DNA from 3 places in the Vreelandella titanicae genome. Region 1 is predicted to be linked to each of the others. Evidence: predicted binding sites of a transcription regulator. Region 1 holds the regulator's gene; each other region holds the start of a gene.

Region 1 (4,569 bases):
CGCCCACTTAATGGTCGCAGGTGGCGAGAAGCCGTTTCGAGTACGACTGTTGCGCCAGGGGGTTGGTTGGCCGCGCCAGGATGAGGCTCAGGCGCTGGGCATTGGTGCCAAGCGTTACGCCTGGCTGCGGGAAGTGGCGCTGTGCTTAGATGGAACGCCATGGGTGGTGGCGCGCTCGGTCGCCCCGCTCTCACAGGTAAAGGGCCAACGGCTAGAGTGCCTGGGCGAGCGCTCGCTAGGTAGTTGGCTATTTCGCCAGCCGGGTTTAGTGCGTGGGCCATTGGAAGTAACGACGCATTCCCCCCAGTTTGCTAGCGTCAACGGCATACAGGAAGGCTGTGCCTGGGGAAGGCGCTCTGTTTTTTATCACGGCTGTAAGCACGGCAGTCTGTCGTTATTAGTGCAAGAGTATTTTTTGACGGCGATGGCGGATGATCTTGGCCTGCCTTCGCGCTAGGCTAGCGCCTGCATCTTATTCTTCGTGAGGTAAGCATGGATCGTTCACTGTTGCGGCCGAAGGGATGGGCTCGCGTGGCAGATTTTTTACAGCTGATGCGCTTGAATCGGCCGATAGGCACATGGCTTTTGATGTGGCCGACGCTGTGGGCATTATGGGTGGCTGCGGAAGGTGTACCAGGGCGAAATGTGCTGCTGATTTTTGTGGCCGGCGTTTATGTGATGCGCGCTGCGGGCTGCGTGGTCAATGACTATGCGGATCGCCACTTCGATGGGCATGTGAAACGCACAAAACAACGTCCGCTAGCGACGGGCCGTATCAGCGAAACCGAAGCTCAACTGCTGTTTATCGCCCTGGTGGCCGCTGCGTTTATTCTGGTATTACTGACCAACTGGTTTACGGTGCTGCTCTCGCTGGGCGGGGTGCTGCTGGCGATTATTTATCCGTTTATGAAGCGCTATACCCACTTTCCTCAGGTGGTGCTGGGCGCGGCTTTTTCCTGGGCAATTCCGATGGCTTTTGGCGCCGTGCTCGGCCACGTGCCGCTGGAAGCATGGCTGCTATTCTGCGCTAATGTGTGCTGGACAGTGGCCTACGATACCCAGTACGCCATGGTCGATCGCGACGACGATTTAAAAATTGGCATTAAATCGACGGCCGTGCTGTTTGGAAATGCGGATCGTTTGATTATCGGCTTACTCCAGCTAGCCACCCTGGGGTTGCTGGCTTGGGTAGGCTGGTGGGTTGGTTTAGGTGGTTTCTTCTGGTTAGGGCTAGCGGCAATGGCAGCGACTTTTCTGCATCAGCAGCGCTTAATTCGCGACCAGGAGCGGGATGCCTGCTTCCAGGCGTTTCTCAATAATCACTGGTCGGGACTGCTGATTTTTGCCGGTATCGCGCTAAGTTGGTGGCCTGCGGCTGGCTGATCGAGGCGATTGTCATGTAATTGTCATCAAGTCATGGTGTTATCGTCACTGACATGTCATTGATCTGTTTTTCTTTGAACTGTTTTTCTTTGAACTGTTTTTCTTTGAACTAGTTTCTTTGAACACCGTGAGGCTCTGGTATGACCGCCAAGACCGTTCTGATTGTCGATGATGAGGCGTCGATTCGCGAGATGATCGCGGTAGCGCTGGAAATGGCTGACTATCGCGTGCTCGAAGCGGATAACGCCCAGGATGCCCATGCCATGGTGGTCGACCACCAACCCGATTTACTGCTGCTGGACTGGATGATGCCCGGCACTAGCGGTATTGAGCTGGCGAGACGCCTAAAGCGTGAAGAAACCACCGCTGAAATCCCGATTATTATGCTCACCGCGAAAGGCGAAGAGGATAATAAAATTCAAGGGCTTGAAGCCGGTGCCGATGACTATATCACCAAGCCTTTTTCACCCCGGGAATTGGTGGCACGGCTAAAAGCGGTGCTGCGCCGTGCGACGCCACGTGGCGTTGAAGACCCGATTGAGATTAACGGCCTGCTGCTTGATCCGGTGAGCCACCGGGTAAGTGCCCACGGCAAAGCGCTGGAAATGGGCCCCACCGAGTACCGTTTGCTGCAGTTTTTTATGACTCACCAAGAGCGCGCTTACACACGTAGCCAGCTGCTTGACCAAGTGTGGGGCGGCAATGTTTACGTTGAAGAGCGCACGGTCGATGTGCATATCCGCCGCTTGCGTAAAGCGCTGGGCGACGTGCATCAAAACCTGATCCAAACGGTTCGGGGTACCGGTTACCGTTTCTCTGCACGGGTGTAAATGTGCGTTTATGGAGTCGTGAGCTGTGGCGAATAGCGTGGCTGGCCACGCTGGGCACTTGCTTGGGCTGGCTGTTGGGCTCGGCTGGGCTGGGGCTTGCAGCAGGGCTTGCGGGATGCTTGTTTTACCACTTACGACAGTTACGCGAACTCTATTTGTGGCTCACCCTCCACCCTAACGATGAACCGCCTGCCGCTCGCGGGATGTGGGGCGAGCTATTCGATCGTTTATACCGCTATCAAAAAAGTCAGCGCATCACCCAAAGCCGTCTGCGGGCTACTTTGGCACGTATTCAAGAGTCGTCTGAAGCAATGCGTGATAGCGTGGTCATGCTTGATCGCCACGGTGATTTGGAGTGGTGGAACAGCGCCGCCACCGCCATGCTGGGGCTACAAACCGCCCATGATCGTGGTCAACACATTACCAACCTGCTGCGCGACCCGGGCTTTATCAGCTATTTTAATTCGCGTAACTACAGTGAGCCGTTAACGCTCACCTCACCGATTGATGAACGGCGAATCCTGCAGTATCAAATTACCCTCTACGGTGACGACGAACGCTTAGTGATGGCTCGCGATATCACCCGCTTGCATCGTCTTGAGCAGATGCGGCGCGACTTTGTCGCCAACGTTTCCCATGAGTTACGTACGCCGCTGACCGTTCTCTCCGGCTATTTGGAAACCTACAGTGATATCTCCGACCAGCTTCCGCCGCGCTTGGGACGTAGTATTCAGCAAATGCAGGAACAGACCCAGCGGATGCAGAATCTGGTCAACGATTTATTGCTGCTCTCGCGTTTGGAAATTGACCAGGGCGGCCAAGATCATCATCCACTGTCACTCGAGCCTTTACTGCAAAGCGTTTGTGATGATGCGCTGGCCCTATCGCATCAACGTCATACCATCACCGTCGCCCTTGAGAGCGATGCCCGACTGTTAGGCAGTGAACAGGAGATTCGCAGCGCCGTCTCTAACCTTGCCTTTAATGCGGTTCGCTACACGCCTGCTGGCAGCCAAATCACCCTGCGCTGGAAAGCTAGTGCTACTGGTGGCGGCTATATCGATGTGGAAGATAACGGTGAAGGGATTGATCCCGTTCATATTCCCCGACTAACAGAACGCTTTTACCGTGTTGATAAGGGGCGCAGCACTGCGACTGGCGGCACAGGTTTAGGCTTGGCGATCGTTAAGCACGTGCTGTTGCGCCACGATGCGCAACTACAAATTGAGTCCCTTCCCGGCAAGGGTGCGTTGTTTCGCTGCGCCTTCCCCCCCTCGCGTCTTGTTTAATTTAGCAAGTCATCCCATCGCATAATATTTGTAGCAATGTGCAATATTGGCATGCAAGGTTGGTAAAGCTTTACCCATGTGCCATTTTTACACAGCTTAAAGCGTTGTGTCGTGACTCAGTCGATGCCTTTTTGGCATAACTTATTTTTAATTAAGAGACTGATTTTGTTGTTTTTATTTATATGCTTAAGTTTTTTGGCATGCCTTCTGCAGAGTACAGATTGAAGGAAGATGACCGCAGGAATTGCTGGCTTCTCAGTAAGCCTTTCTTTCTTCATTAAGCGGTACTAAACAGCGATCGGAGGTAGGATATGACGTCCAAGGATTTTCTCAAGAAAGCTGGCATTTTAGGTGTATCTTTTGGTCTGATGGCAAGCCCATTAGCTTTTGCACAAACCGATGAAAATTCGGCGATTGACGAAAACCAAGGTATTACCGCTGACGAGCAACCGATGGATTCCCAAGGTACCGGTAGTTCAACTGGCAGTGATACAACAGACATGACTGACGATTTAACCCATGACGAAGGTGATGGTGCCAGCGACATGGATCCGCAATCAAGCAGTCACTCAGACGATGCTGAGTATGACAAGGATGAGCTTGTAGAAGAAAATGGCGGTAGCTAATTATCAATGACCTTTTAGATATCATTAAAAGCTTTTTCAGAGAATGAATAAGCGATTAACAGGATGTTACAAAAGCAAGAATGCTTTTAAGATTCACGGATGAATCAGTAGGCAATCAGAACACTAGTCAGGGTTAATTCCAAGGTTGGAGCCCCGCACAAGGAGTGGAAGCTAGCGTTAGTTATTACCTATAGCCAATTCTGATATCGGGCCCCGCAATGCGGGGCCTAATTTTTGCTGCCTACTTTTTATCTCGCTTATCCCCCCGCTACTTTCTCCCCTATCTTTTCCGCCGATCTTTCTTTGCGCCTCTCTATCCAATGCCATGTCTTGTTTTTTATGAATTGATGCCGTAGCGCTTTGTTGGCATCGAGCCTTTTATTTTGCTGAGTGTGTCATAAAGGCACAGACAGTTTTGCGCATGTGTCATTAGTGCACATG
Region 2 (4,569 bases), 440 kb from region 1:
AAACAGAATCGCGATGATGATCTCCTGGAACGTGCGCGAAACGGCGATAATCGCGCGGCACACAAAGTAGATCGGCAGTGGTGAAATGTTACGCGCTGCCCCTAAACCCACGGGGATCGCCAGCAGCACACCCAGTACCGTGGAGGTGAGCGTCATGGTCAAACTTTCCAGCAATCCCGCGACGATATCGTCGTAGCGGCTGACAAAGTCGGGCTGCATAAAGGCGCCTAAAAAATTAACCGCACGGCCTGCGCCTTCCGCCACCCGCTCCCAGTTCACCTCAACCGAGGCAAGCGCTAAAGACAGATACACCACTGCTCCAATGGCGAGTCCCCAGCGCAAGCGGGGACTGTCAATTAGCGGTAGTCGCCGCCACTGACCGTGCTGCGCCGCCTGCTGGCGTGCATGCTCGCTCATCGTGCTGCCCCCGCTTCGATTGACGACATCACCCGCGCGTAGGGAGGATTAATCGGAGCAGTGTTAGTCGCCTCATCGCCGCTGACTTCATCGTCCATTGGTTCAGGCGTGGTGTCCCAGTCCTCTTCACCGTAAATCGTGGTGAGGATCTCGCTGGTGAGGTCGCTGGGAAGGCCATCGAAGACGATTTCACCCGCCCGCAGGCCGACAATGCGGTCAGCAAATTGCTGGGCCAGCGCTACGTCGTGAATATTGATGATCGCCGCCAGTTCGCGCTCTGCGCACAGCTCACGAATCAAACGCATGATTTGGCGCGAAGTTTTTGGGTCAAGGCTGGCGGTGGGTTCATCCACCAGCAACAGCTTAGGACTTTGCAGGAGCGCCCTGGCGATACCCACCCGCTGGCGCTGGCCGCCAGACAGGGCATCGGCACGTTTATCGATGGCATGCGGCAACCCCACTCGCTCCAATAGACGGAAGGCTTCAATCACAGCCTCCTGCGGGTAGCGGCGCAGGAAGCTGCGCCAAAAGCCCACGTAACCGAGCTGACCTGAAAGCACGTTTTCCATCACGGTTAGGCGGTCTACTAACGCATACTCTTGAAAAATCATTCCCATGGAGCGGCGGGCATGACGCAGCTTATGTCCCGAGAGCTTCGTCAGTTCCGTGCCGTCCAGGCGAATGCTGCCCTGAGTAGGCTCAACCAACCGGTTCACACAGCGAATCAGTGTGCTTTTACCCGCGCCAGATGGTCCAATCAGCGCCATCACTTGGCCTTTGGGCAGCGTGAGTTCAATATCCGTCAGCGCTCGATCCCCGGTAGGGTAACGTTTACCAACGCCGGTGAGTGTCAACATGGAAGTGCCTCATCTACATAGCGGTTCGGCCAGAAGGTTGCCCTCCTGGCCGATCGTATTGGGGTACTGCTTAAAGATTAATCGCAGTCGTAGGTCACGCCGTTGGCGTCAGCGATAGTGCGAATAACCGCCCAGTTATCCTGATAAGTAATCGGAATAAACTGCGCTTCGCCGGAGTTGGCGAATTCTGACTCGAGGGCCGTGCCTTCCCAGTCGTAGCTGAAGAACGCATCCTGAATCTTCTCGGCAAGTTCCGGGTTCAGGTTATTCGCCAGCCCGTAAGCGGTGGTGGGGAAGGTTTGTGAGGTGTAGATAATGTCGTAATCACCTTCGTTCACTACACCGCGGGAAATCATCCGCTTGCCTACGGAGTTAGCAATCGCCGCCGCGTCGTAATCTTCGTTAACGACACCGAGAATGGAGTTGTCGTGAGAACCAGAGAAAGCGGTCTCAAAATCTTCACCCGCTTCCATACCGTACTCAGAGCGCAGCAGCGCCGAGGGGGCGCGGAAGCCAGAGTTAGAGGTTTCTGAGGTAAACGCTAGTTGGCGACCCTGCAAGTCTTCAACGGCTTCAATGCCGCTTCCGGGGTAGGTAATGATCTCCATTTCATAGCCAAAACTGCCATCTTCCGCGGCCATCATGGCGAAGGGGCGGAAACCACCGCAGTTAACCGCGACCGGTACGCCACCGGTATTGAAACCGGCTACGTGGAGACGGCCAGCGCGCAGCGCTTCCTGCTGGGCAGCATTGGACTGCACCGGGAAGAACTGGACTTTTTTGCCGGTGGCTTCGCTCAGGTGATCCAAAAAACCAGACCAGACATCAGCGTAAACCGCAGGATCTTCAACCGGCGTATAAGCAAACACCAAGGTATCCGGATCCACCCACTGTGACTCGTCGCTGGGAACATCGGCAACCATATCGCCATCGTTATCCACATAGCGCGATGAAAGATCCGCAGAGGCGTTCACTGCGACCAAGGCGAAGGCACTGGCAACGGCGGCACTGATTAACGTGCGGGAGAGGGATAATGTCTGCATGGGTCACCTGTAGCGTTCTGTAGAGTTATTAAAAGATGACAACATCCTGACGACTCCAGATGACAAAAATGGGGCACTTATATGACCACTTCGTGACGTTTTGGCGAAGGACAGTTAATCTACAGCTTGAAAAGCCTCGTGACCGCGGCGCTCTACAAACAGGCTGTTACCGGGAATTTTTTTCGCCTGGTGCTTCAGCTCAGAAAGCTCGCCTGCGATATCCAGCGATTGGCAGGTAGTCGTATCATGGATGGGTTTTACCGCAATCGAGACGCTCACAAAGGGAAAAAACGTCATTCTATTTTGACGGTTTTCGATGTGAATCCCGCCCTGAAGGCGGTCAGCCTCTTCATAGAAGCCCGGAGCCATCACCTCGAATGAGTGTAGAATTTGCTGACAAACACTTTCCCAGTACTCAAGCGGCAGCAACATCATAAAATCATCGCCGCCAATATGGCCAATAAAGCCCCCGGCATTCTCTACCTGTGCTTGCAGCAGCCGCGATAGCGAAATGATGATGTGGTCACCTCGGGCGTAGCCATAGGCATCGTTAAAGGCTTTAAAGTTATCCAAGTCAACATAGGCCGCAGCAAACCCATGCCCGGAGGCCAAATAAGCCGCCAGGGTTTCATTGATCAGGATATTACCCGGCAGGCCGGTGAGCGGGTTGGCATGCCGCGCTTGGCGCACCTGAATCGCGGTAATCTCACGCAAAAGGTCAACGATATTGCCCATCCCCAGGTAGTCACCGTTAGCGTTAACGATGACAAAGTCCTCTTGCTCAATATCCCGGCTGTCGGTCAACTTCTGACTCAAAATCTCAAGCGGAGTATCCGCTTCGGCCACCAGCATGCGTGCATCAGCAACGTCCAGCACACGGCGCTTGGCATAAAGCGAATGGCTATAGGGGTTGGTAAATAGAGTTAAAAACGAGTTGCGTCGCACCACAGCCACGGGCTTACCATTCTCCAGCACGGCCACACAGCGCAAACTGGGTTGTTGGCGAAATCGCTCGGAGATATACGGCACTGCGCAATCCGTAGTTATGGCATCGGTAGCCCGTAAAATCGAGCGCGTGGTGCGACCCGCTGGACTTTTTAATTGGGTGCTCGCTGGCAGCACCATATTGAGTTCTAAAGGCGGCTGCTGGTTGGGTCGGGCGAAATAGAAGCCTTGTAGTAGTGCGAGCCCACGGTCGAGTTCCCACAAGCAAAGATGCTCAGCAGCGGTCTCCACCCCTTCGGCGATCACTTGGCAGTCCAGGCTACGCGCCACATCGAGAATCGAACGCAGGAACTCTCGCTTGGCAGGATCCTGGTCAATGCCGGAGATAAAGTGTCGGTCGAGTTTAACGAAATCCGGGCGCAGCTCCGACCAGTGGCGCAGGCTTGAGTGACCTGCACCGAGGTCATCCAGCGCCACCTGGAAGCCCATGGTGCGGTAGTGATCCACCGCTTGGCGCATTAGCTCGTAGTCGTGGATTGGCACGTGTTCAGTGAGCTCGATCACCACCCGCTCTGGGGGCAAGCCGCTGTCACGAATAAAGCCAAGCGTTAAGCCTTCGCGAAAATCACGCTCTACGATCGTCAACGGCATAACGTTAAGAAACAGCAGGCCCGGCAGATCGAGCTCTGCAAAGCGGTAGATGGCTAACCGTCGGCAGAGTATATCTAATTCCACCAGCTTTCCGGCCTGAGTGGCTACTTCAAACAGTCGTAACGGCGAGTGAAGCGGCGATGTTTTAGGCCCACGAATCAGTGCTTCGTAGCCATAAATCGCCTGCTGGCTGGCATCCACAATGGGCTGAAAGAGCACGTGCAACTCTTCTGTTGCAATAATCTTTTGCAACCACTGCGATTCTTGTGCGGTCATTTGCCTGCTGCCCTATTCTGCCACCCTAATAACCAGCGGTGGTTCCTATGATGTGTCACCTTCCCTGGAGTTGGTTGATAAGCTGCAAGCAAGCGTGCGTCATTTTTGTGACGCTATAATGACAATCATCAAGGACATCAGTCAGTTGACGCTACACTGACGTTAAATGAGCGGTTTCTCCCGCGCCGGAAAGACCACCTCGCTACCGTCGGCGTCGAGCTGTCGGATATCGATAGGGTGGCCTTTTTCATCCAGCGTTACTAAGCCAATGCCGCTGGCGTTCCACAGCCGTTCACCCGCGCTGGCGCGGTCAGGATCGCGGGGGTGAACGCTTAGTTTGCGGCGCTTGGTGAACCAATTAAGCGGCGACCACGGCGCAT
Region 3 (4,569 bases), 210 kb from region 1:
CCGCCGCTTTCTGAGGAGGATGCTCTGGCAGTCGCCGCCGTGCGTTCGGTTTGCGGGTTACCGCTGGAAGCGGACTGGGGAAAAAGGCCATTTCGACAGCCCCATCACAGTGCCAGCGCTGCGGCGCTGGTAGGTGGCGGCTCAAAACCCAAACCCGGTGAGATTTCGCTGGCCCACCACGGCGTGCTGTTCTTGGATGAGCTGCCGGAGTTTTCCCGCCATGTGCTAGAGGTACTTCGGCAACCGCTGGAAACCGGCGAGATTCATCTCGCCCGCGCCAGTCATGAACGTCGCTACCCTGCTCAATTTCAGTTAGTAGCCGCAATGAATCCCTGCCCCTGCGGCCACTTGGGCGACCCACGCCAGCGCTGTCAGTGTACCGCCAGCCAAATCCAGCGTTATCAAGCACGGCTTTCCGGGCCATTGCTAGACCGTATCGATCTGCAAGTGGAAGTGCCCGCGCTGCCGCCAGAGCAGCTCACCGCACAAACCCAAGGCGAGTCGTCAGAAGCCGTGCGCGAGCGGGTGATGGCCGCCCGAGAACGCCAAATGGCCCGCGGCGCGCTAAACAGCCAGCTAAGCGGCAAAGCCCTGGAAGCCGCCTGCGCGCTTAACGATGAAGAGCGCGCCTGGCTCGCGGGTGTGCTGGAAAAGCTCAAGCTCTCTGCCCGCGCCTACCACCGCGTACTGCGTGTAGCACTGACCCTTGCCGACCTTCAGGGCGAACCCAAGCCCACCCAGCCACATCTAATTGAGGCCATTGGATACCGACAGCTGGATCGGATGCTAAAAGGGACTTAGCATTGAAATAGTCGATTACCACTCATAAAGGGAGGTGACAAAATGGCAAAACTTCCTAATATCCATCCCGGTGAAATTTTGTACGAAGATTTCATGCAGCCAATGGCGCTGAGTAAAAATGCGCTGGCTAAGCAGATAGGCGTCCCAGCGACCCGCATTGGTGAAATCACCTTGGGCCGCCGAGCGATTACGGCAGATACTGACTTACGTCTAGCCAAGGTCTTCGGCACGAGCGAAGGTTACTGGCTTCGTTTGCAGAACGCCTACGACCTGGAAGAAGCCCGCCGTCACCAAGTGGCATGACCAGCTCTCTCATTTAAAGACTCAAACACCCGTACTTACATTGAGGCCATTGGATACCGCCAGTTGGATCGGATGCTAAAGGGGGGCGTAAGCCCCCGAAAGCCGGACGGTTAGTGGGTGGCGGCCAGTGAGTCCACTAGGCGCTGACACAGCGCATCCAGCTTCTGCCCCGTGGTTTCATCGTGTAACGCGCCACTATCATTGAAAGCGCTGCCCGCTTTCGCCAGCGACAATGGCTGTGGCAGCACGACCAACCCCAGATTGGCTAACAGTTGCTGACCAAGCGGTAGCGCACGGATGCCACCTAGCCCACCAGGGGAAGCCGCCACCAGCGCTGCCCACTTACCGGCAAATAACTTGAGCCCCGGCGTATCCTGATAAGGTCGTGACAGCCAGTCCAGTGTGTTTTTCAGCAGCGGCGTGATAAAGCCGTTGTACTCTGGCGAAGCGATCATCACTGCTTGGTGATCCGCCAGAATCTCACGCAGCTTGAGCACATTCTCCGGCACGCCCCGGGCTTCAATATCTTCATCAAACAGTGGGCAGGGATAATCTTTTAAATCGATAAAGGTTGCTTCCCCGCCAAGCGCCTCAATACGCTTGGCGGCCAGCTTGGCTAGCTGCTTGTTCAGTGACGCTTCTCGGGCACTGCCTGCAAAGACCAGTACCTTTTTGACCGATGATCCCATTGCCATTTCCTCTTTGAATAATGTATTTGAAAGCCACACCATTTATTAATATTTACGCCTGTTGAGCAAGACGTATTTTACGACTCAGGGCCAGACTCGACGTGAAACCCTGCTGCCATTAAAACGTCTGCACTTTGTCATTCAACTATCACTATTACGGATGAAAATTAGCAAAAGCTGCACCTGCTCTAATTTTTCCTCCGAAATGGTGAAATAGTGATGACAAAGCCGTTACTAGCGACTGCTCTACTCGCCTTTGCGTTTACCAGTGCGGCACACGCCCAGCAGAGTTTTCCCGCCACATTGTCCGGCCATGCCCAGCTACCCGGCAGCACCTTTGTGGCAGCTCCTTCCGGTGCCGCTGAGCACTATAACGTCTCAGGCCGTTTTACTGGCCAAGAGGGCCGCGTTGAGCAGTTGTATACGAACATGCAAGCCACCGGCTTAGCGCTACCCTTCCCCAGCCAGCCCCTGCAGGGTTTTTCAGGTATTCGCTCACTTGGCAATGACCGTTTCCTGGTGTTGACCGATAACGGCTTTGGCTCCAAGGCGAACTCCTCCGACGTCATTCTGATGTTTAACATCATAAAGACCGACTGGGACACTGGGCGTGTCATCATCGAGGAAACCGTTCAACTCTCGGATCCAAACCGCAAAGTGCCCTTCCCGATTATGAATGAAGCCACTCCTGGTCGTTTTTTAACCGGGGCTGATTTCGATATTGAATCGATACAGCCGGTGGGCGATAGCTACTGGATTGGCGATGAGTTTGGCCCGTGGATTATCCAGGTGGATAATCAGGGCGAAGTTCTGCAAGTGCTGGCCACCAATCCTGGTGGGACGCTGATGCGCTCCCCCGACAATGCCTTTGCCCTCACCCCGAACCCTGGCGCGCCTCTCGCTGATGATGTGAGGGTGTTTCGCTCCGGTGGTTATGAGGGCATGGCGCTCTCCGAAGACCAAACAACCCTCTACCCCTTACTGGAAAAGCCCATCTGGGATAGCAACGCCAACGCCCCGGAAACGATTGATGGCACCCCCGTATTAAGAATGTTCGAGCTCAACACTAAAACCGGCGAATGGGGCGACACAACCCGCTACTACCCCTTGGAATCAGCGGATCACGCCATCGGCGATTTCAACCTCATTGGCGGAACTCGCGGCTTGATCATCGAGCGTGATAGCCGCCAGGGCGACCCGCGAGAAGAGTGGGCAGACAACCCTGCCGAGTTCAAACGCATCTATCTCGTCGATCTCGAACGTACGGACGAGCAGGGTGTGCTTGAGAAAATCGCCTATATCGACTTGATGGACATCCAGGATCCAGAGGGCCTTGCACCGCGCGGCACGATCAACGGCACCTTTAACTTTCCCTTTGTGACCATTGAGAACGTGGATCGTGTCGATGAGAGCACCATCGTGGTCGCCAATGACAACAACTACCCTTTCTCGATTGGCCGCCAGCAAGGCCGCGCCGATGATAATGAGCTAATACTGCTCGATGTAGAGGACTTCCTGAACGCCCAGTAATGTGAGCAAGCGTGGGGCCGGGGCGCTCAATTATGACCCTAGCCTCACGTTAAAACGTCAGCAATCTCTCGACAAATTCAGCCAATATGCTGGCGGACTTCCTGTAACTGGAGACGCAGGCTTTCTATCGGTTGCGCACCATTAATCAGCCATCTGTCTTCAACAATCAATGTCGGCACCGACTGAACTCCCAACTTGGACGCGAGGTGGTGATCCTTTTCCACCGCCTGCTGAGTTGTTTCCGAGAGCACGTCTAGATCATAACGAACCATGTCGAGCCCGATTTCTTCAGCCAGTGATCGCAGCACCTGGCTATCACCGATATTGCGGCTCTCCGTCAGGTGCGCGTACTGAACACGATCAAACATACGCCAGTGCCCTTGTTGACCTGCCTGCATTTCAGCCGCCTTACACGCCAGCGCGCCAGGCATCCCGTGAGGATACTCGAAGGTTTGGGCACGCATACCATCAATGTTGATACGCGGGGTATCCTCTGCGGCAACGCATTTTTCCCAATGACCGAGAATTGTTTCTTTGGCATCACCCATAGAGCCGAAGGCTTCTAGCATGGCTTCTCTACTTGCTTGAAGCGTAAAGCACTGGTGATGCACATCCAGGTTCAACTGCTTCGCAAGCGAGTGCAGCCGGGGAGAGAGAAGGTAACACCAACCGCAAACAACATCGTGCACAAACACCACCTTTAATGGATGCATGTCTCACCTCCCCCTCTAATCGTTGTGTGAACTGAGCGAACGCGCAATGGATGCCACGTGCTGACCCTGAAATTCAGCAATGCGCAGCTCTACCGCCGACGGCTGCCGCGAGCCATCTGTCGCCGCCAAGGTTGATGCGCCATAGGGTGTGCCTCCGCTGATCTCGTCCATCGTCGTAAGGTCGGGACAAGAATAAGGTACCCCCACGATGACCATGCCGTGGTGTAACAAGGTGGTATGGAAGGACAATAGGGTGCTCTCTTGACCTCCATGCTGACTCGCGGTGGAAGTGAATGCTGCACCAACTTTGCCGATAAGCGCCCCCTTAGCCCAGAGTCCACCGGTTTGATCTAAGAAATTGCGCATCTGGGAGGCCATATTGCCAAAGCGAGTGGGCGTGCCGAAAATAATGGCATCGTAATCAGCCAGTTCACTCGGCTCGGCGATAGGCGCAGACTGATCCAATTTAGCCCCCGCCTTGAGGGCGACCTCTTCTGGCATCAGTTCTGGCACGCGCTTGATGGTCACTTCAG

The links. Region 1 encodes PhoB, which activates phosphate uptake and scavenging genes when phosphate is short. Its sites were predicted from a motif close to TGTCATANNNNTGTCANA; they were not measured.
Positions count from the first base shown of each region.
Region 2: a site for PhoB is predicted at 2,352-2,369, ahead of phnD (phosphate/phosphite/phosphonate ABC transporter substrate-binding protein). Genes of this name have one in related genera too.
Region 3: a site for PhoB is predicted at 1,929-1,946, ahead of HZS52_RS05930 (esterase-like activity of phytase family protein). Genes of this name have one in related genera too.

Region 1 is NZ_CP059082.1:1,048,911-1,053,479, forward strand. Features, by position in the region: gene HZS52_RS04955 (chorismate--pyruvate lyase family protein) at 1-457, shown strand, start outside; gene ubiA (4-hydroxybenzoate octaprenyltransferase) at 493-1,383, shown strand; gene phoB (phosphate regulon transcriptional regulator PhoB) at 1,524-2,213, shown strand; gene phoR (phosphate regulon sensor histidine kinase PhoR) at 2,216-3,502, shown strand; gene HZS52_RS04975 (hypothetical protein) at 3,814-4,128, shown strand.
Region 2 is NZ_CP059082.1:606,554-611,122, forward strand. Features, by position in the region: gene phnE (phosphonate ABC transporter, permease protein PhnE) at 1-417, opposite strand, end outside; gene phnC (phosphonate ABC transporter ATP-binding protein) at 414-1,274, opposite strand; gene phnD (phosphate/phosphite/phosphonate ABC transporter substrate-binding protein) at 1,352-2,317, opposite strand; gene HZS52_RS02905 (EAL domain-containing protein) at 2,432-4,189, opposite strand; gene HZS52_RS02910 (alkaline phosphatase D family protein) at 4,352-4,569, opposite strand, start outside.
Region 3 is NZ_CP059082.1:1,256,901-1,261,469, reverse strand. Features, by position in the region: gene HZS52_RS05945 (YifB family Mg chelatase-like AAA ATPase) at 1-801, shown strand, start outside; gene HZS52_RS05940 (HigA family addiction module antitoxin) at 844-1,104, shown strand; gene HZS52_RS05935 (NADPH-dependent FMN reductase) at 1,215-1,793, opposite strand; gene HZS52_RS05930 (esterase-like activity of phytase family protein) at 2,013-3,323, shown strand; gene HZS52_RS05925 (DsbA family oxidoreductase) at 3,401-4,036, opposite strand; gene wrbA (NAD(P)H:quinone oxidoreductase) at 4,052-4,569, opposite strand, start outside.